2 regions of the Cellulomonas palmilytica genome follow, and region 1 is predicted to be linked to the other one. Evidence: predicted binding sites of a transcription regulator. Region 1 holds the regulator's gene; the other holds the start of a gene.
What was found. The regulator HrcA, encoded in region 1, represses chaperone genes, less so after heat shock. The targets are predictions, from matches to a motif close to TTNGCACTCGNNNNNNNCGAGTGCNAA.

Region 1 (10,789 bases):
GTCGCCGCGCGAGCAGCTCGACCTCGCGATCACCGCCGTGTTCGACTCGTGGAACACCGAGCGCGCGCGGCTGTACCGCCGCAAGGAGCGCATCCCGGACGACCTCGGCACCGCGGTCAACGTGTGCGCGATGGTGTTCGGCAACCTCGGCCCGACCTCCGGCACGGGCGTCGCGTTCACGCGCGACCCCGCGACCGGCCGCTCCGGCGTGTACGGCGACTACCTCGCCAACGCGCAGGGTGAGGACGTCGTCGCCGGCATCCGCAACACCTCCGGCCTCGCCGAGCTCGAGCGTCTCGACCCCGAGGCGTACGAGGACCTGCGCCGCGCGATGCGCCGGCTCGAGACGCACTACCGCGACCTGTGCGACATCGAGTTCACCGTCGAGCGCGGCAAGCTGTGGATGCTGCAGACGCGCGTGGGCAAGCGCACCGCGCCCGCCGCGTTCCGCGTCGCCGTGCAGCTCGTCGACGAGAACCTCATCACGATGGACGAGGCGCTCGACCGCGTCACCGGCGCGCAGCTGTCCCAGCTGCTGTTCCCGCAGTTCGACGCGGACGCCGAGCGCGACCTCCTGGCGAAGGGCATGGCCGCCTCCCCGGGTGCGGCCGTCGGCATGGCGGTGTTCGACGCGGAGACCGCGCAGGAATGGGCCGCGGAGGGCAAGGACGTCGTCCTGGTCCGCCGCGAGACCAACCCCGACGACCTGGGCGGCATGATCGCCGCGGTCGGCGTCCTCACGGCACGCGGCGGCAAGACGTCGCACGCCGCGGTCGTCGCGCGCGGCATGGGCCGCACCTGCGTGGTCGGCGCCGAGGCCCTCGACATCGACCTCGCCGGCCGGCGCCTGCACGTGGGCCCGCGCACGGTCCACGAGGGGGACGTCATCGCGATCGACGGCAGCACGGGCGAGATCTTCGTCGGCTCCGTGCCGGTGCGCCCCTCGCCGGTGAGCCGGTACCTCGACGACGGCATCGACGCCGCGCTCGCCGAGGCACCCGACGAGGAGACGGCCGAGCTGGTCGTCGCGGTCGACCGGATCCTCACGCACGCCGACGCCGTCCGCCGCCTCGGCGTCCGGGCGAACGCCGACACGCCCGAGGACGCCGCCCGCGCGCGGCGCCTGGGTGCGCAGGGCATCGGCCTGTGCCGCACGGAGCACATGTTCCTCGGCGACCGCCGCCTGCTCGTCGAGCGCGTGGTCCTCGCGGCCGACGACGACGAGCGCCAGGCCGCGCTCGACGCGCTCCTTCCCGTCCAGCGTGAGGACTTCGTCGGGATCCTGCGGGCCATGGACGGGCTGCCGACCACGATCCGGCTGCTCGACCCGCCGCTGCACGAGTTCCTGCCCGACCTGACCGAGCTCTCGGTGAAGGTCGCGCTGGCCGAGTCCCGCGGCGAGGTCGACCCGCACGACGTGACCCTGCTCGCCGCGGTGCGGCGCATGCACGAGGCCAACCCGATGCTCGGCCTGCGCGGCGTGCGGCTCGGGCTCGTGGTGCCGGGGCTGTTCGCGCTGCAGATCCGCGCGGTGTGCGAGGCGGCCGCGCAGCTGCTCACGGACGGGCTCGCGCCGCGCCCCGAGATCATGGTCCCGCTCGTCGGCTCGGTGCAGGAGCTGCGGCTCGTGCGCGAGGAGGCGCTGCGGATCATGGCCGACGTGTCCGCGGAGACCGGGCAGACGCTCGACCTGCCGGTCGGCTGCATGATCGAGCTGCCGCGCGCGGCGCTCACCGCGGACCGTCTCGCGACGCAGGCGCAGTTCTTCTCGTTCGGCACGAACGACCTCACGCAGACCACGTGGGGCTTCTCGCGCGACGACGTGGAGGGCGCGTTCTTCCCGCAGTACAACGCGAACGGCGTGCTCGCGGTCTCCCCGTTCGAGACCGTCGACACGCGCGGCGTGGGCCGGCTCGTGCAGATCGCGGTCGAGGAGGGCCGCGCCACGCGGCCCGACCTGCACCTCGGTGTCTGCGGCGAGCACGGTGGCGACCCGGAGAGCATCCGGTTCTTCCACGCGGTGGGTCTGGACTACGTGTCCTGCAGCCCGTTCCGGGTGCCGGTCGCGCGGCTCGAGGCCGGTCGCTCGGCGGTCGCGGCGGCGAGCGACACGCGCTGACCGCCCCCTTCCCGGCGGGGTGAGTCCGGGCACGAGCACGGCGCCGGTCCGCGCGGAGATACGCGGGCCGGCGCCGTCGTGCTCCCCGGGCGCGCCGGGCGCCGGTGCGGGTGCGGGGTCAGCCCCAGCGGCCCAGGCGCGTCGCGAGCAGCGCGAGCGCGACCGGGCCGGCGGTCGAGGTGCGCAGCACGTGCGGGCCGAGGCGCACGGGCCGAGCGCCCGCGTCGACGAGCCGCGCGAGCTCGTCGTCGCCGATCCCGCCCTCGGGGCCGACGACGACGAGGACGTCGCCGTCGTCCGGGAGCGCAGCCTCGGCCAGCGGGTCCGTGGCGGACTCGTGCAGCACGAGCACCGCTCCTCCCGCGGCGACGACCTCGCGCGCCCGGGCAGCGAGCGCCTTGGAGTCGAGCGCGACGTCCACGTCCGGAACCCACGCGCGCCGCGACTGCTTCGCGGCGGTCCGCACCGTGCCCAGCCAACGCGCGCGGGACTTGGCGGCGCGCTCCCCTCGCCACACGACGATCGAGCGGTCCGCCTGCCACGGGACGACCGCGTCCGCCCCCACCTCGGTCGCGGCCTCGATCGCGAGCTCGTCCCGGTCGCCCTTCGCGAGTGCCTGCACGAGCACGAGCCGCACGCGCGGCGTGGCCTCGCGCACGAGCTCGAGCACCTCGACGTCCACGCCCTCGTGGCCGACCTGCGCGACGACCCCGACGACCCGCACGCCGCGCGTGTCCACGACGTCGACGCGCTCGCCGCGCGCCTTGCGCTGCACGACCCCCGCATGCCGCCCCTCGGCGCCGTCGAGGCGGAAGGTGTCCCCCGCCGCCAGGGTGTCGAGGCGGCCGGGGTCGACGACGAAGACGGGTGCGGTCATCGGGCGTGCGGGTCCTGTCTCGAGGCGGTGACGGTGTGGGTGAGGTGCGGGTGAGGCGCGCGTGACGGTGCGGCTGGTCGGTGCGGCTGGTCGGCGCGGGCGGCGTCGGCCTGGCTCAGCGGCCGGCGAGCTTGTCGCGCAGCTTGCCGAACACGCCCTGGTGGGCGGCGGCGAGCCGGCCCTCGGGGCGCTCCTCGCCGCGCAGCGCCGCGAGCCGGCGCAGCAGCTCGGCCTGCTCGTCGTCGAGGTTCGTCGGGACGGTGACCTCGACGTGCACGTGCAGGTCGCCGCGCCCGCCGACGTGCAGGTGCCCGACGCCGAGCCCCTTGAGCGTCACGACCTGCTCGGGCTGCGTGCCCGGGCGCAGGTCGACCTCCTGCTCGCCGTCGAGCGTCTCGAGCGTGAGCACCGTGCCCAGCGCGGCGGCGGTCATCGGCACCGAGAGGGTCGCGTGCAGGTCGTCGCCGTCGCGCGTGAACACCTCGTGCCGGCGCTCGCGCACCTCGAGGTAGACGTCACCGGGCGGGCCGCCCGCCGGGCCGACCTCGCCCTGGCTCGTGAGCTTGATCCGTGTGCCCGTGTCGACGCCCGCGGGGACGTCCACCGCGATCGTGCGACGTGCACGCACGCGGCCCTCGCCCGCGCACTCGGTGCAGGGCTCGGGGATCGTCGTGCCGAACCCGCGGCACGCGGCGCACGGCTGGTTCGTCATGACCTGGCCGAGGAACGAGCGCGCGACGCGCTGCACCGTGCCGCGGCCGTGGCACACCTCGCACGTGCGGGGCGACGTGCCGGGACGGCAGCACGTCCCCTGGCAGGTGGGGCACACGACCGCCGTGTCGACCGGGACCTCGCGGTGCGTGCCGAACGTGACCTCGGCGAGGTCGAGGTCGAGGCGCAGCAGCGCGTCCTGGCCGCGACGCGCCCGCGGGATCGGCCCGCGCTGCGCGCTCGCCCCCGTCGCCGCGCCGAAGAACGTCTCGAAGATGTCCTGGAAGCCGAAGCCCCCGCCCATGCCGCCGCCGGGCGACGACGGGTCGCCGCCCAGGTCGTACGCGCGGCGCTTCTCCGGGTTGCCGAGCACCTCGTACGCGCGCGAGACGTCCTTGAACCGCTCCTCGGCGGCCGGGTCGTCGCCCGCGACGTCCGGGTGGTGCTCGCGGGCGAGCTTGCGGTACGCCTTCTTGATCTGCTCGGGCGTCGCGTCGCGCGGGACGCCGAGGATCGCGTAGTAGTCGTTGCTCACGAGGTGGTCTGCTCGCTTCCTGGCGGGCTCGTCGGGTGGTCGGGACGCCGGGGCGTCCGCGGTGCGCGCGGCCGGGTGCTACCCGGCCAGGATGCGCGTGAGGTAGCGCGCCACGGCACGCACGGACGCCATGGTCGCCGGGTAGTCCATGCGGGTCGGGCCGATCGCGCCGATCCGGGCGACCGAGCCGCCCTCGTCGCCGTACCCGCTCGTGACGAAGCTCGTCTCGACGAGGCCGTCGTGCTGCGTCTCGTGGCCGATGCGCACCGAGACCGACGCGGCGTCCTCGGCCATCTCGGACAGCAGCCGCAGCAGCACGACCTGCTCCTCGAGCGCCTCGAGCACCGGCCCGAGGCTGCGCGCGAAGTCCGTCCCGCCGCGCGCGAGGTTCGCGGTGCCCGCGAGCACCACGCGCTCCTCGCTCTCCTGCGCGAGCGTCTCCTCGACCACGCCCACGACCTGCCGCAGCAGCGCGACGTCCTCGGGCGCGTACTGCTCCGCGACCTCGTCGACCAGCCCTCGCAGCTCGGCGAGCCGACGGCCCGCGACGCGCACGTTGAGCGTCGCGCGCAGCTGCGCGACGACGGCCTCGTCGAGCTCCGCGGACGTCTCGAGCGTGCGCTGCTCGACGCGGCCCGTGTCGGTGATCAGCACGACGAGCAGGTGCCGCTGCGCCACGGGCACGAGCTCGATGTGGCGCAGCGCCGAGCGGCGCAGGGACGGGTACTGCACGACCGCGACCTGGTGCGTGAGCTGCGCGAGCAGCCGCACCGAGCGGTCGACGACGTCGTCGAGGTCCACCGCGTCCTCGAGGAACGCGCCGATCGCGCGCTTCTCGGGCGCCGACAGCGGCTTGACGGTCGTGAGTCGGTCGACGAAGACGCGGTAGCCCTTGTCGGTGGGGATGCGACCGGCGGACGTGTGCGGCTGCGCGATGAACCCGCTCTCCTCGAGCGCGGCCATGTCGTTGCGGATCGTCGCGGACGACACCCCGAGCGCGTGGCGCTCGACCAGTGCCTTCGACCCGACGGGCTCGCTCGTCGAGACGTAGTCCTCGACGATCGCGCGCAGCACGTCCATCCGCCGCTCGTCGCTCATCTCGCCTCCGTCCGTCGCGCTGCGCGTCGCTCGCAGCCGTGCCGCCGTGGTAGCACTCGCCTGGTCCGAGTGCCAATCCTACGCCGCGCCCGTGGGGCACCGCCCGAGCCGTCCGCTCGCACCCTAGGGTGACGGACCGACGGACCGCGACGAGGGAGAGCCAGGGTGATGGATCGCTACGGGTCGGACGTGCTGGGCGGCGGGCGCACCGAGCACCACCGAGGGCCGCGGACGTCCCGGCCGCAGGCCGCCGAGCGCGGGCTCGTCGTCGAGGAGGTCACGACCGGCTGGGTCGGGGCCGTGGTGCGCGTCGAGAAGTCCGGCGGCCAGCACGTCGTCGTGCTCGAGGACCGCAAGGGACGCACGCGCACGTTCCCGCTCGGTCCGGGGTTCTGGGTCGACGGCGAGCCCGTCGAGCTCACCGCGCCCGTCACGTCCACGGCGCCGCGCGCACCCGAGCGCACCGCGTCCGGCTCGCGCGCGGTCCAGGGTGCCAAGGCGCGCGTGGCGCGGGGCAGCCGCATCTGGGTCGAGGGCAAGCACGACGCCGAGCTCGTGGAGAAGGTGTGGGGCGACGACCTGCGCGTCGAGGGCGTCGTCGTCGAGCTGCTCGAGGGCGTGGACCACCTCGTCGAGGCGCTGCGCGAGTTCTCCCCCACGCCGCAGCGGCGCGTGGGCGTGCTCGTCGACCACCTCGTCAGCGGGTCGAAGGAGGCGCGGATCGCCGCCGAGGCGGTGCGCGTGGCACCGCGCGGCACCGTGCTGGTGCTGGGCCACCCGTACGTCGACGTGTGGCAGGCCGTGCGTCCCGCGCGGCTCGGGCTGACCGCGTGGCCGACGATCGAGCGCGGCACCGAGTGGAAGCTCGGCATCCTGCGGGAGCTGGGCTGGCCCGCCGCGGACCAGGCGGACGTCGCGCACGCCTGGAAGCGGATCCTCGGCTCGGTGCGCACGTACGCCGACCTCGAGCCTTCGCTGCTGGGTCGCGTCGAGGAGCTCATCGACTTCGTCACGGCCTGACCGACCCGGGACGCAGGACGGGCTCCCGCGCCGCGCGCGGGAGCCCGTCCTCGTCGAGCCGGGTCAGGCGGCGACGGGCTCGTCGTTCAGGCGGCGGTACACGTACGCCTGCGCGAGCAGGGCGACGGGGACCGTGACGAGCGCACCGACGCCGCAGACGAGACCACCGACGGCGCTCGCGAGCGCGGCGCCGAGGAAGATCAGCACCGCCGGCACGAGGTTGTCCCGGACGAGCTGGAAGCTCGCCTTGAGCGCGTCCACGGCGCCCGTGCCGCGGTCGACCACGTAGTACAGCGTGAACTGCGCGAAGAACGCGACCACGATGCCCGGCAGGTAGCACAGCGCGTAGCCGACCGCGGTGAGCGCCGCGACGAGCAGCGACGCGAGGATCACCGCGGGCAGGTTCTTGAACTTGAAGAACGTGTCGACCGTGAGCGACTCGCCACGGCTGATCCGCAGCGCGCCCTGGATGAAGCCGGCCTGCACGACCGACAGCACGAGCACCGCGACGAGCGAGATCAACGCGCCGGCCAGCAGGACGGCGACGAAGCTCGGACCGGAACCGAAGTGGATCTCCCCGTCGTCGTCGATCGTCGTCTCCGTCGTCCCGAGGAGGACGCCGGAGATCACGAGGTACCACAGGCCGATGAGGATCGCGGACCCGACGACGTAGACGAGGATCGCGATGAGGATCGGGCCGAGGTTCTCGGTGAACTTCTTCCAGCCCCACTTGAAGCCCTCGACCACGTCGACGCTCGAGTCGCCGCCGTAGCCGCCCGGCGCGGGCGGCGGCGGGTACCCACCGGGAGGCGGCGGGTAGGCACCGCCCGGGGGCGGGTAGGCGCCGGCAGGAGGCGGCGGGTACGCACCCTCGGGCGCGGGCGGCGTGGGCTGCTGCGGCCCGGGCGGGACCGGCGTGCTCCCGTCGTCCGGCCGCGGTGTGGTGTCGCTCATGCGTCTCCTTCGACTTCTCGGGCCCGGGGTGGCCCGACGAAAGCGAACCGAAGTGGACCAACCGTGTCAAGGAACCGTGGACGACCTGTGGACGACCGTGAACGACTACCCTGCGACCAGCAGAGTCGCCCCTCTCACCGAACCGGGTGACGCACTGCCAGGACGGACCACACGACGGAGGTACACCGTGAGCACGACACCCCCGAACGGCCAGGGCTGGGACGCGGCTCCGCCGCCGCCCGCGTACGGCGCGGGCCCGCAGCCGCTGCGGCCCGACGAGGAGAAGACGTGGGCGATCCTCGCGCACGTGCTGCCCCTGATCGGCCTCGGCTTCATCGCGCCGCTCGTGATCTGGCTCGTGTTCCGCGGCCGCGGCCCCTACCTGGAGAACCAGGCGAAGGAGTCGCTGAACTTCCAGATCACGCTGCTGATCGCGGTCGTCGTCGGTGCGATCCTCACGATCGTCCTGATCGGCTTCGTCATCCTCGTCGTCGCCGGCATCGGTGCGCTCGTGCTCGAGATCATCGCCGCCGTCGCCGCGAGCCGCTTCGAGTGGTACCGCTACCCGCTCACGATCCGCTTCATCAAGTGACGCGACGCTCGCGGGCGGGCGCTCTCAGGAGCCGAAGCCCGCGAGCGTCCGCACGACGAGGTCCGCGAGCAACCGACCGCGCCGCGTGAGCACCAGCCGCCGCGCCGTCAGGAGCGTCCGACCGTCGAGGAGCCCGTCGGCGACGAGCCCGGCCACCCGGCCCCGCTCGTCGTCGGCGAGCTCGTCGAGCGGCATCCCGTCGGCGAGCCGCACGTGCAGCATGAGCCGCTCGAGCGCCGCCGCCTCGTCGTCGACGACCTCCCGCCCCGCCGCCGGGCTCAAACCCGCGTCCAGGCGGGCCGCGTACGCGCGCGGGTGCTTGACGTTCCACCAGCGCACACCGCCGACGTGCGAGTGCGCGCCGGGACCGACGCCCCACCAGTCGTCGCCCCGCCAGTAGGCAAGGTTGTGCCGGCACGCGTGCTGCGCGCTGCGCGCCCAGTTCGACACCTCGTACCAGCCGAGGCCCGCCTGCGTGAGCAGGTCGTCGGCGAGCTCGTACTTGGCCGCCTGGTCGTCGGCGTCGGGCAGCGTGAGCTCGCCCCGGCGCACCTGCGCGGCCATCTTCGTGCCCTGCTCGACGACGAGCGCGTACGCCGAGACGTGGTCGACGCCCGTGGCGAGCGCCGCCTCGAGGGAGACGCGCCAGTCCTCGAGCGACTCCCCCGGGGTGCCGTAGATCAGGTCGAGCGACACGTCGAGCCCCGCGTCGCGCGCCCAGCGCACCACGGCGGGGATGCGTGCCGGGTCGTGCGTGCGCTCGAGCGTGCGCAGCACGTGCGGGACGGCCGACTGCATGCCGAACGACACGCGCGTGAACCCGCCGGCGGCGAGCGCCGCGAGCGACTCCGGCGTCACGGAGTCGGGGTTCGCCTCGGTGGTCACCTCGGCGTCGTCGGCCAGTCCCCAGGCGTCGTCGACCGCACGCAGCATCGCGACGAGGTCCTCGGGCGGCAGCACCGTCGGGGTGCCGCCGCCGACGAAGACCGTCGAGACCGGCCGCGCGGGCACACCGGCGTCGCGCAGCACCCGCGCACCGAGGGCGACCTCGCGCACCGCGGTCGCGGCGTACGAGACCTGGCTCGCTCCCCCGCCGAGCTCGGTGGCCGTGTACGTGTTGAAGTCGCAGTACCCGCAGCGCACCGTGCAGAACGGCACGTGCAGGTACACGCCGAACGCGCGCTCGTCGGCACCCGCCACGACCGACGCCGGCAGGGCACCGTCGTCGGGGGCGGCGTCGCCGTCGGGCAGGGCCGGGCTCACGGCGCTCCCACCAGCGGGGTCACTTCTTCTTGGCGTCCTTGGGCGCGGCGGCGTCCGACGAGAGCGCGGCGATGAAGGCCTCCTGCGGCACGTCGACCCGACCGATCGTCTTCATGCGCTTCTTGCCCTCCTTCTGCTTCTCGAGGAGCTTGCGCTTGCGGGTGATGTCACCGCCGTAGCACTTGGCCAGGACGTCCTTGCGGATCGCGCGGATCGTCTCGCGCGCGATCACGCGGCTGCCGACTGCCGCCTGGATCGGCACCTCGAACTGCTGGCGCGGGATGAGCTCCTTGAGCTTGGCGGTCATCATCACGCCGTACGAGTACGCCTTGTCCTTGTGCACGATCGCGCTGAACGCGTCGACCTGCTCGCCCTGCAGCAGGATGTCGACCTTCACGAGGTCCGCGACCTGCTCGCCCGAGGGCTCGTAGTCGAGGCTCGCGTAGCCGCGCGTGCGGGACTTCAGCTGGTCGAAGAAGTCGAACACGATCTCCGCGAGCGGCAGCGTGTAACGCATCTCGACGCGGTCCTCGGACAGGTAGTCCATGCCCAGCAGGTCTCCGCGCTTGGACTGGCTGAGCTCCATGATCGCGCCGACGAACTCGCTCGGCGCGAGGATCGTCGCCTTGACGACCGGCTCACGGACCTCGCGGATCTTGCCGCCGGGGAACTCCGACGGGTTCGTCACGTGGACCTCGGTGCGGTCCTCCATGACGACGTCGTAGACGACGTTCGGCGCGGTGGAGATGAGGTCGAGGTCGAACTCGCGCTCGAGCCGCTCGCGGATGATCTCCAGGTGCAGCAGGCCGAGGAACCCGACGCGGAACCCGAAGCCGAGCGCGACCGACGTCTCGGGCTCGTAGTTGAGCGCCGCGTCGTTGAGCTTGAGCTTGTCGAGCGCGTCGCGCAGCGCCGGGTAGTCCGAGCCGTCGATCGGGTACAGGCCCGAGAACACCATCGGCTTGGGGTCGGAGTAACCGCCGAGCGGCTCGGCCGCGGGCTTGCTCGCGTTGGTGACCGTGTCGCCGACCTTCGACTGGCGCACGTCCTTCACACCCGTGATGAGGTAGCCCACCTCACCCACGCCGAGGCCCTTCGTCGGGACCGGCTCGGGGCTGATGACGCCGATCTCGAGCAGCTCGTGCGTCGCCTTCGTCGACATCATCGCGATGCGCTCACGCGGGTTGAGGTTCCCGTCGACGACGCGCACGTACGTCACGACGCCGCGGTACGTGTCGTACACCGAGTCGAAGATCATCGCGCGCGCCGGGGCGGCCGCGTCACCGACGGGCGCCGGGATCGTCTCGACGATGCGGTCCAGCAGGGCCTCGACGCCCGCACCCGTCTTGCCGGACACCTTCAGCACGTCCGCCGGGTCGCCGCCGACGAGGCCCGCGATCTCCTCCGCGTACTTCTCCGGCTGGGCGGCGGGCAGGTCGATCTTGTTGAGCACCGGGATGATCGCGAGGTCGTTCTCGAGCGCGAGGTACAGGTTCGCGAGCGTCTGCGCCTCGATGCCCTGCGCCGCGTCGACGAGCAGCACCGCACCCTCGCACGCCGCGAGCGACCGCGAGACCTCGTACGTGAAGTCCACGTGCCCCGGCGTGTCGATCATGTTCA
Region 2 (10,789 bases), 1.9 Mb from region 1:
GGCCTTCTCCGGCTTGTCGGCGACGACGGCCTCGGTCGTGAGGAAGAGCGCGGCGATCGACGACGCGTTCTGCAGCGCGGAGCGCGTGACCTTCACCGGGTCGTTGACGCCCGCGGCCAGCAGGTCCTCGTAGTCGTTCGTCGCGGCGTTGAGGCCGTGGCCGGTCGGGAGGTTGCGCACCTTCTCCGCCACGACGCCACCCTCGAGACCGGCGTTGACCGCGATCTGCTTGAGCGGGGCCTCGATCGCGAGCTTCACGATCTGCGCACCGGTCGCCTCGTCGCCCTCGAGCTTGAGGCCCTCGAACGCCGTCTTGCCGGCCTGGATGAGCGCGACGCCACCACCGGCGACGATGCCCTCCTCGACGGCCGCCTTCGCGTTGCGGACGGCGTCCTCGATGCGGTGCTTGCGCTCCTTGAGCTCGACCTCGGTGGCCGCGCCCGCCTTGATGACGGCGACGCCGCCGGCGAGCTTGGCGAGGCGCTCCTGGAGCTTCTCGCGGTCGTAGTCCGAGTCCGAGTTCTCGATCTCGGCGCGGATCTGCGTGACGCGACCGGCGATCTGGTCGGCCTGGCCCGCACCCTCGACGATCGTGGTCTCGTCCTTGGTGACGACGATCTTGCGCGCCGTGCCGAGGACCTCGAGGCCCACCGTGTCGAGCTTGAGACCGACGGTCTCCGAGACGACCTGGCCGCCCGTGAGGATGGCCATGTCCTGCAGCATCGCCTTGCGGCGGTCGCCGAAGCCGGGGGCCTTGACGGCGACCGACTTGAACAGGCCACGGATCTTGTTCACGACGAGGGTCGCGAGGGCCTCACCCTCGACGTCCTCGGCCACGATGAACAGCGGCTTGCCGGACTGGATGACCTTCTCGAGCAGCGGGAGCAGGTCCTTGACGTTCGAGATCTTGCCCTCGACGAGCAGGACGTACGCGTCCTCGAGGACGGCCTCCTGACGCTCCGGGTCCGTCACGAAGTACGCCGACAGGAAGCCCTTGTCGAAGCGCATGCCCTCGGTGAGCTCGAGCTCGAGGCCCAGCGCGTTGGACTCCTCGACGGTGATGACACCCTCCTTGCCCACCTTGTCGAGGGCCTCGGCGATGAGCTCGCCGATCGCGGTGTCACCGGCGGAGATGGCGGCCGTGGCGGCGATCTCCTCCTTGGTCTCGACCTCCTTGGCCTGCGTGAGCAGGGCGGCGGTCACGGCCTCGACGGCCTTCTCGATGCCGCGCTTGAGGGCGATCGGGTTGGCGCCGGCCGCGACGTTGCGCAGGCCCTCGCGCACGAGCGCCTGGGCGAGGACGGTCGCCGTCGTCGTGCCGTCACCGGCGACGTCGTCGGTCTTCTTGGCGACCTCCTTGACGAGCTCGGCACCGATCTTCTCGAACGGGTCCTCGAGCTCGATCTCCTTGGCGATGGAGACGCCGTCGTTGGTGATCGTCGGCGCGCCCCACTTCTTGTCGAGCACGACGTTGCGGCCCTTGGGGCCGAGCGTGACCTTGACGGTGTCGGCGAGGGTGTTCAGACCCCGCTCGATGCCGCGCCGGGCCTCCTCGTTGAAGGCAATGATCTTGGCCATGTGGCGAGCGATCCTTCGTTGGGTTGGGTTCGGCCACGCCAGTGCCCGCGACGGACGGCGTCGGGGCTCGCGGTCTGGTCCCGCGGGCTCCGGCACCTCACCGGACGGCCGAGATGCTTCTGTCACTCTCGACGGGAGAGTGCTAAGTCAATGGTTAGCACTCGACCCCTGCGAGTGCAAGCACGGGCGGCGGTCCGCACGTCCCCTTCACGCTCCGCGAACACGCGCGCGTGCGCGTAGGGACGGCGAGCGGACGACGAACGGACGGCGGGCGCACGCCGAACCCGCGGCGGCGCCGCGGTGACCTGCGCGAAGGGGGCAGACCGCCGACCTCTGCTCGGCTAAGGTCCGGGACGTGCCCGGTGACGACGCCCGCACCTCACGCAGCCGACGACGAACGCGCCTCGTCGCCGGTGCGCTGACGGCCGCCGGTGCGGTGGCCGCCGCGGTGCTCCCGGTGTCCACGGCCCGACCCGCCGCCGCCACGACCGAGCCCGCCGCGCTCCGGTACGCGGTGATCGGGCTGCACCAGACGGGCGTCGCGCTCGCACCCGACGGGTCGGTCGTCGAGCTCCCCACGGACGCGGACGTCGCGTACCTCGACGGCACGCGCGTGCTCGACCCGCGCGTCGGCCACCTGGAGTCGGTGCTGCGCGGCGACGCTGGTGCCCCCGGGTTCGCCGCGGCGCAGACGCTCGCCGACGAGCAGGCCGCGTGGCTCGCCCAGGGCACGGTCCCGGGCGAGGGCGGTCCGTACGAGGACCTCGCGCGCGACGCGCTGCTCGACCTGCGGACGCTCCTCCTGCCGGGCGGCGCCGCCGTCGCGGGCTGGTCGCACGCCTGGCGGTACGTGTGGCCGCGCGACGCGTCGTTCGTCGCGGTCGCGCTCGCCCGCACCGGGCACACCGACGACGCGCTGGACGTCCTGGGCTTCCTCGCGGACGTGCAGGGCGACGACGGCGGGTTCGAGGCGCGCTACCTGCCCGACGGCTCGGGCCCGCCCGACGCCCGCACGCCCCAGACCGACGGCCAGGGCTGGGCCATGTGGGCCGCGGGCCTCGTGCTCGACGAGGTGCCGGCGGGCGAGGCCCGGACCGCGGCGGCGCAGCGGCTCGCTCCGCTCGTGGCGCGCGCGGTCGACGGCACCGCCACGCTGCTCGGCGCGGACGGGCTGCCGCCCGCGTCCCCCGACTACTGGGAGCGCGACGAGACGCGACTGACGCTCGGGACGGTCGCGCCGCTCGTCGCCGGGCTCGAGCAGGCCGTCGGCGTGCTCCGCGAGGCCGGCGACGACGAGCGCGCGACCCTCGCGCACCGCACGGCGAGCACCGCGCGCGCGGCGGCCGTCGACGCGTTCGGGCCCGCGGGCTGGACCCGCTACACCGACGGCGCCGACCACGACGCCGCCTCGGCGTTCGTCCTCGCGCCGTTCTGGCGCGCTCCCGCGGCGGGTGGACGCGACGCGTGGCTCACCTCGGTCACCGAGATGAGCCGACCGCTCGGCGTCGCACCCGCGGGCGAGTGGCGGCGCGACGGTGTCACGTGGACGCCGCAGACCACCCTCTACGCGTGGGTCGCCGCCGAGAACGGCGAGGACGACCGCGCGCACGCCTGGCTCGCGGCGATCGACACCCACCGCACCTCGACCGGCTCCGTCCCGGAGAAGATCCTCGCGGACGGCAGGCCCGCGGCCGTCGCGCCCCTCACCTGGAGCGCGGCGTGCGCACTCCTGGCGATCGACGCGCTCGACCGCTGACCCCGCCGCCGCCAGCCTCGTCGGGCTGGCGCGCGTGGCTCAGAGCGGGCGGACCTGGTCGGCCTGCGGGCCCTTGGCGCCCTGCCCGACCTCGAACTCGACCTGCTGGCCCTCCTCGAGGGTCCGGTACCCGTCGACCTGGATCGCGGAGAAGTGCACGAACAGGTCCGCGCCTCCCGCGTCCGGCGTGATGAAGCCGTAGCCCTTCTCCGCGTTGAACCACTTCACCGTGCCGTGCGCCATACCGTCAGCTCCTTGCTGGGGAGAACCCCCCACGCCGCTGCGCGGGGTGCGCCGAAGCCTAGTGGGAGCGCACCCGCCGCGAACAGGGTTGTCCCGCGACCTGTGCACGACGAGGCGTCACCCGGACGTGCGGGACACGCGCAGGTCGAGGAAGGGCAGGTCAGGGCAGGGCGGAGACGAGCACCACGACGACACCCGACGGCGCCTGCGCCGGGTCGAGCTGCACCGAGGAGATCCCGAGCGCCGCCGCGACCACCGAGGCGGTCGTCGCGTCCTCGTCGGAGCCGTAGTACACGGTCGACTCCGCGGGCTTGGTGCCCGAGAAGTTCGCCGCGACGGCGTCCGTGAACCCGGCCTGCCCGAGACGCTCCGCGCCCTTGGCCGCCAGGCCCTGGATGCCGGCCGCGTTGTAGACCGTCACGTTCGTCGAGAAGTCCGGCGCGGGAGCCTCGGTCGTCGGGTCCTGCGTCGGCTCCTCCTCACCCGCGGGCTCCGACTCGTCCGCCGTCGCCTCGCCGCCCGGCGTCGCGGGCGCGGTGGCGGTCGCCGACGGGGTCTCGTCCGCGTCGCTCCCACCCGGGGAGACCGGCAGGTCGCCGCCGCGCGTCGCGAACGCGACGATCCCGTACGCGAGGGCCGGTGCGAGCACCAGCACCGCGAGGAACGGCCACCAACGGCTCCAGGCCGAACGGGGCGCACGGTGGACCCCACGGGGTGCGGTGGGGTCCGGGGGCGCGTCGAACTCGTCGTCCGGGTACGGGTAGTCGGCCTTGCTCACGGCAGGAAGGCTATCCGGCCGGACGCCGTGCGCATGCACCGGCGCGTCGGACACGCGCACGCGCCGGTGACGACACGCGGGCGAGCCGCGCGGCTCGCGGGGCCGGATCGTCCGGTTCGCGGTCAGGCGTCCAGGTCGAGACCCAGGTCAGCGCGTCGCCGCTGGTCCCGGCGCAGCGGAGCCGGACGGGGAGGCGACGTCAGGCGTCGACGCCGAGACGACGCGCCGTCCGCGCGCGCTGGCGGGACTGACGCATGCGACGCAGGCGCTTGACGAGCATCGGGTCGTGCGCGAGGGCCGCCGGGTCGTCGATCAGCGCGTTGAGGATCTGGTAGTACCGCGTGGCCGACAGGTCGAACAGCTCCCGGATCGCCTGCTCCTTGGCACCCGCGTACTTCCACCACTGGCGCTCGAACGCCAGGATCTGCGCGTCCCGCTCGCTCAGCCCGTCGACCGTGCCGGTCGGCATCGGCTCGAGCTGCGCGGTCGAGAGTGCGGCGTCCATGCGCGCCAGGATAGGCCGCGAACCACACCGGTGTCATTCGCCCGCCGCGGCTCGTCGGCCCGCCCTGCCACGGTTCACCCGCTCGCCGGTAGGGTCCAGCGCGTGGTTCCCGCACCGCTCGCCGACCTCGTGGCCCCCGACTGGGCCGCCGCCCTCGCGCCCGTCGAGCACCACGTGCACGTCGCCGGCCGGTTCCTGCGCGACGAGGTCGCCGCCGGGCGCGCGTACCTGCCCGCGCCCGACGCGATCCTGCGCGCGTTCCACCGCCCGCTCGCCGACGTGCGCGTGCTCGTCGTCGGGCAGGACCCCTACCCCACGCCCGGGCACCCCATGGGCCTGTCGTTCTCCGTGCAGCCCGACGTGCGACCCGTGCCGCGCTCGCTCGCCAACATCTTCCGCGAGCTCGTCGACGACCTCGGCGTACCCGCCCCCACGAGCGGGGACCTCACGCCGTGGGCCGACCAGGGCGTCATGCTGCTCAACAGGGTCCTCACCGTGCGGCCCGGCGCACCGGCCTCCCACCGCGGCAAGGGGTGGGAGGCCGTGACCGACCGGGCCATCGCGGCGCTCGTCGAGCGCGGCGGGCCGCTCGTCGCGATCCTGTGGGGGCGCGACGCGCAGACCCTCAGGCCCGCGCTGGGCTCGGTGCCGACCGTCGAGTCCGTGCACCCGAGCCCGCTGTCCGCGTCACGCGGGTTCTTCGGGTCGCGCCCGTTCTCGCGCGTCAACGACCTGCTCGTCGCCCAGGGCGGCACCCCGGTCGACTGGCGCCTGCCCTGACGTCTAGACGCAGCCTCCTTGCGTCGCGTTCTCGTGCGCTTGGACCTCGAGCTTGAAGGTCCCGGCGTTCGCCGCCCAGCTGTAGGTGTTCGCGGTGACGATCGGCTTGCGTGAGCAGTCCGCGTGGGCCGACTCGAAGTTCGTCCAGGTGATCCCGGCCCTCGCCCACTGGAAGTCGGCGGGCACGCCCTGCGCTTGCGAGAGGTCGACAGTGACCCGGAAGCGGTCCGAGTCGGCCACCGCGTTCGTGGCCGAGCCGTGGATGTTGAACCGGACTCCGCCGCTGCCCGTCCCCACGCTCCAGGAGTTCAAGTACTCGATCGTGGTGACGGAGCAGGTCGCGTTGGGCTGCACAGAGCCGTCGGGCTTGATGACCTGGCACGAGTTCTCGAACACATCGGTCCACGTGCCGAGCGCCACGCGGCTGGTGACGTGGACGTCGTCCGTCCAGGCGGCGGTGGTGCGGTCCGTCGCGTCGGACGCGAGGCGCGCGCCGCCGACGAGGAGGGCGGCGGCGGCCAGGACGGCCGCGAGCGCGCGGGGCCGGCTCATCCGTCGATGCGTGGGGCGGTGCGTCGTGGTCATGCGGGGCTCCCCTGGACGACGATCTGGACGGCGTCGAGCGACTTCCCGCTGCACGTGGCGGCGGGCGCGTCGTCGGCGACGCGGAACGTGACGGTCGCGGTGGTGACCGCGGCGCCGACGGGCTGGTCGGGTCCGGATGCGAGCGTCACGCCCGCGAGGGACTGGTAGTCGACCTCGACGCAGCCGTCGAGCAGCGCCGTCGGCGCGGTGGCCCACGAGAGCGCGAGCGGGACGGTCGACGCGTTCCACAGGTGGATGGTGCGGGTGACCGGGGTGTCGGGCGTCAGACCGCTGACCGCGGCGAGCGTGACCGCGGTCCCGGTGGAGTCCGCCTCCGTGAAGTCCACGCCGTCGCTCGAGCCTCGAAGGTCGACGGTTCCCGTCGACCCCTGGGCGGTGAAGTACGCGTCGTCGGTCCAGGCGGCGCTGGTCGTCGCGACGCCGAATCCGCCCAGGACGCCCAGGACGCCCAGGCCGAGCAGCGCGGGCAGCGCGACGCGTGGGTGACGCAGCTGCATGGTCAGACCTCCTCGGAGTGGGACAGGACGGGGATGGGTGCGGTCGCGGCGAGCGGGCCCGCGCTCGGTGCGGCCCCGCGGGGCGGCACCGAGCGGTTCAGGAGCGATCCGACGACGGCTGCGACGGTCGCGGCGAGCAGGAGGACGACGACGAGTGCGACGTCTTGTGCGTCGCGCGCCTCGACGAGCCGGATGTGCCCGTCGAGCCGGGCCGCCGCGCCGGCGGCGAGCTCGGCGGGCTCGACGCTCACGCGCAGCTCGTGCTCGCCGGCGGTCAGCTCACGTCCGACGAGCGCCTCGGAGACCGGGTGGCACGTGTCCCCGGTCGGGTCGCACAGCTCGACCGTCCACGTCAGGCCGTCGGGCCCGTGCGTGGCCACGACGACGTCCTCGACGTGCGCGGCCACGGGGACGCGAATCGTGCGCAGGACGTGCGTCGAGTCGTCCACGGCGATCCGTCCCAGGTCGAGCGCGAGGAGCTCCTCGCGCTCCCACCGCAGCGGTGTCGTGACCGCGCCGAGGACTGCCGCGGCCGCGAGCGCGACCGAGAGGACGAGCGCGGCGGCCGCGGCGCGGCTGCGTCGAGCCCGCCTCATCGCGCCGCCTCGACAACCTCCGTGCGCATGCGGTCGCCGGCCGGTGCGCGAGGCGCGGACCGGGGCAGCAGGCTCAGGCCCAGGAGCGAGAGCAGGGCGACGCCGAGCGGGATCGCGACCGACGGCCGCGTGAGCGTCGTCAGGGCGTACCCGCCGCCGCTGATCTGCACCGCGGGCCGCCACACCGAGTCGCCGACGACGTACGCGCCGCTGTCCTCGGAGTCGTTCGCGTCGCCCTTCATCCGGATCTCCCACCGGTCGTCGGCGACCTGCTCGACGCCGACGACCCGGTGGGAGACGAGGTTGCCCGTGACGTCCGAGTGGATGGACGCGACGTCACCGACCCGCAGGTCGGCGGTCGGGCGCGGGACGGCGACGACGAGGTCGCCGGTCATGATCTCGGGCTCCATCGAGCCCGAGATCACGACGAGCGGCTTGATCCACCCTGCCTGGGTGGCCCCCCACACGAGCACGCTGGCGAGCCCGAGCGCGGCGACGAGCCACAGCACGGTGTTGCCGATCACCTTGAGTGCACGCATGGGGAGCCTTCCTCTTCCTCGGTGCGGGTGGAGCGAGTCGGGCGTCAGCCCGAGATCGCGGTGCCGGTGTAGCGGAGCGTGGCGATGTCACCCTCCGCGGCCTCGGAGCCGAGGCTCGGGTTGTCGATCCACGCGTCCCGCGGTGCCGTCACGGTCACCGCGATGTCCATGTCGTCGCCGGCGCCGACGACCGTGCCGTTGGTGAAGTCGGTCGTCACGATGGCGCCCGCGAACAGGCCGTCCGCGACCGTGATCTCCTCGGTCACCGCGAGGTCGATCCCGTTCAGGTCCTCGTTCTGGATGTGGACCGTGGTCGTCCGCGTCTCGCCCGGGAACATCTCGGCGAAGACCGCAGCGGGCAGCGGGACGGCGACCGTACCGGTGTCCGCGTCGTGCCAGGTGCCGCCGTCGACCGATGCCCGCAGCTCGATGAAGTCCTCGCTGTCGCCGGCCGCCGAGCCCGCGGCGCTGAACCACGCGTCGTCGGTCCAGGTCGCCGAGGTGGCGGCCGCGCCGATGCCGAGGACGGCCGCGCCGGCGAGCGAGAACTTGACGATGGCGGCCCGCTTGCGGCGGCGCTCCTCGCGCTCGTCGGCGACGGTCGCGGTGGTGGCGTTGGTGGTCTGAGCGGTCATGTCTTTCCCTCCTTCGGTGCACGGCCGGGGACTGGTGTCACGCCATCTCCGTGCGAGTGATTCTCACGAGCGTTATCAACTGTGCGGAGCGAATGGGGCAGGTCCCGGGGCCCTCCGTCCCGAACTGGACAAATGTCCAGCTCGTTCACGACCCCTTCACAGGGCCGTCGAGGCTCACTCGCACGCGCCACACCGCTCCCCCACCGGTGGCCGCGATCTCACCCGTCCGGAGGCACAATGTCGGTCGTGTCGACGGATGAGGGCGTGCGCTGGACCCGGTACGTGGCCGTGGGTGACTCGTTCACCGAAGGCCTGTGGGACTCCCCCGACGGGGCCGCTCCGGCGGACCCGTCGGCTCCCCTGCGCGGGTGGGCGGACGTGCTCGCGGCGCGCCTGTCCGCGCGCCGCGTCGCCGCGGGCGACGAGCCGCTCGAGTACGCGAACCTCGCGATCCGCGGCCGCCTGCTGCGCCCGATCCTCACGGAGCAGGTGCCCGCGGCGCTCGGCCTGAAGCCCGACCTCGTGAGCCTCATCGGCGGCGGGAACGACATCCTGCGCCCGGCCGCGGACGTCGACCGGCTCGCGCGCGACCTCGAGTCCGCGGTCGTCCGGCTGCGCGAGGCCGGCGTCGACGTGCTGCTCGGGACGGGCGTCGACACCGTCGACAGCGGGCTGCTGCGCGCGACGCGCGCGCGGGTCGCGACGTACAACACGCACATCTGGTCCATCGCCCACCGCCACGGCGCGCACGTGCTCGACCTGTGGGGCATGCGCTCGCTGCGCGACTGGCGCATGTGGGCCGAGGACCGGATCCATCTGACGACCGACGGCCACGCACGCGTCGCGCAGGCCGCGCTCGTCGCGCTCGGCCTGCCGCCCGACGAGGAGCGCTGGGACGACCCGCTCGCGCCCCAGCCCCCGACGCCGCGGCTCGACCGGCTGCGCGGCGACGCACGCTGGGCGCGTGAGCACGTCTACCCGTGGGCCACGCGCCGGCTGCGCGGACGCTCGTCGGGCGACACCCGCGCGCCCAAGCGACCGGCGCCCGCGCCCGTCACGACCGACGCGGGCTGAGCCCGACGGTCAGCGGGTCGCGCAGTACGTGAACACGTACGACTGCGTGCCGGAGATGTTCGCCGCGGTGTTGCTCGTGAACCGGAACCTGTTGCCACCCAGGTCGGTGCGCGTGAGCTGCCACAGGTTGCCCGTGAGGTCCGTCCAGCCACCCGCGCCGACCGCCGCGCGCGCCGCCGACATGTCGAGCTCGACGGTCCACCCGAAGTAGAAGCGCGACGAGCCGTTGCCCGTGACGGTGGCGGTCACGCACGCACGCGTCGCCGTCCACGCGGGGCTGTTCGTGTAGGTCACGGTGTACGCCGAGGGCGTCTGCACACCCGGCGGCAGGCCGTAGTGGCAGACCTGGAAGCGCAGGGTCGTCGCGCTCGTGATCGTCGTGATCGGCGCGTTGACGTCGGGCTTGCCGGCGATCCGCGCGGTCATCGCGGCCTGGTCGTACGTGATGCCGAGCTTCCACGAGATGTCGCCGCCGCCGGGCGCGTTCACGATGGTGAAGCCGCTCGTCGCGCCGTTGAACGGCGCCTGCGCGAGGTCCAGCCTGAGCTGCCAGGGCACGGGGGTCGTCGACGTGGTGGACACGGTCGCGATGAAGCAGACCTGGACCGGGTTGTTGGTCACCAGCGTCCACTCGATGCTCGGCATCACGGTGCTGTCGTTGCCCGGGCTCACGGGACCCGCCGGCGGCGCGTACGTCCACGTCGCGGGGACCGGCCAGCCGTTGACCGTGACCCACGCGCGGCCGTTCGCCGTGACCGGCGGCGTGAACGCCGCACCCGTCGCGGTGAACGTGCCGCCCGAGATCGCGGACGACGACGAGACGAACGACTGCGTCCACGCGCCTGCGGCACCCGACGCGACCCGGACCGCGCCGACCGTGCACGAGCCCGAGACACCCGACACGGCGACCTGCGTGAACTGGCCCGCGGTCGCCGTGCCCGTCGGGCTGACGGTCACCGGGCCGGGCGCGCAGCGCGCGAGCTGCTGCGCCGTGGGCCGGGTCGGTGCGAGCAGCGACAGGCCGGCGGCCTGCGCGCCGGCGACGGACATCACCGCGACCGCGAGCACGACGAGCAGCGCCACCACCGGGTGGCGTCGCACGGCTCGCGCTCGCGTGGGCATGTCCGTCCTCTCAGACCCCGGCCAGGGCCGCGTCGGGGCGGGCGGTCCGGTCCCGCTCGTCGTCGGACTCGTCGTCCCCG

Region 2: groL (chaperonin GroEL) is a predicted target of HrcA. The motif match lies at 1,733-1,759, and genes of this name have one in related genera.

Annotation. Positions count from the first base shown of each region.
Region 1 covers NZ_CP062221.1:3,080,445-3,091,233, forward strand. The annotation lists gene ppdK (pyruvate, phosphate dikinase) at 1-2,119, shown strand, start outside; gene F1D97_RS13965 (16S rRNA (uracil(1498)-N(3))-methyltransferase) at 2,238-2,996, opposite strand; gene dnaJ (molecular chaperone DnaJ) at 3,112-4,242, opposite strand; gene hrcA (heat-inducible transcriptional repressor HrcA) at 4,321-5,340, opposite strand; gene F1D97_RS13980 (DUF3097 domain-containing protein) at 5,509-6,360, shown strand; gene F1D97_RS13985 (DUF2189 domain-containing protein) at 6,424-7,314, opposite strand; gene F1D97_RS13990 (DUF4870 domain-containing protein) at 7,502-7,906, shown strand; gene hemW (radical SAM family heme chaperone HemW) at 7,931-9,169, opposite strand; gene lepA (translation elongation factor 4) at 9,189-10,789, opposite strand, start outside.
Region 2 covers NZ_CP062221.1:1,221,766-1,232,554, reverse strand. The annotation lists gene groL (chaperonin GroEL) at 1-1,578, opposite strand, end outside; gene F1D97_RS05795 (glycoside hydrolase family 15) at 1,934-3,334, shown strand; gene F1D97_RS05790 (cold-shock protein) at 3,374-3,577, opposite strand; gene F1D97_RS05785 (LytR C-terminal domain-containing protein) at 3,738-4,355, opposite strand; gene F1D97_RS05780 (DUF3263 domain-containing protein) at 4,555-4,860, opposite strand; gene F1D97_RS05775 (uracil-DNA glycosylase) at 4,963-5,640, shown strand; gene F1D97_RS05770 (hypothetical protein) at 5,644-6,225, opposite strand; gene F1D97_RS05765 (hypothetical protein) at 6,222-6,743, opposite strand; gene F1D97_RS05760 (hypothetical protein) at 6,746-7,339, opposite strand; gene F1D97_RS05755 (signal peptidase I) at 7,336-7,878, opposite strand; gene F1D97_RS05750 (hypothetical protein) at 7,923-8,513, opposite strand; gene F1D97_RS05745 (SGNH/GDSL hydrolase family protein) at 8,751-9,587, shown strand; gene F1D97_RS05740 (hypothetical protein) at 9,597-10,709, opposite strand; gene F1D97_RS05735 (signal peptidase I) at 10,720-10,789, opposite strand, start outside.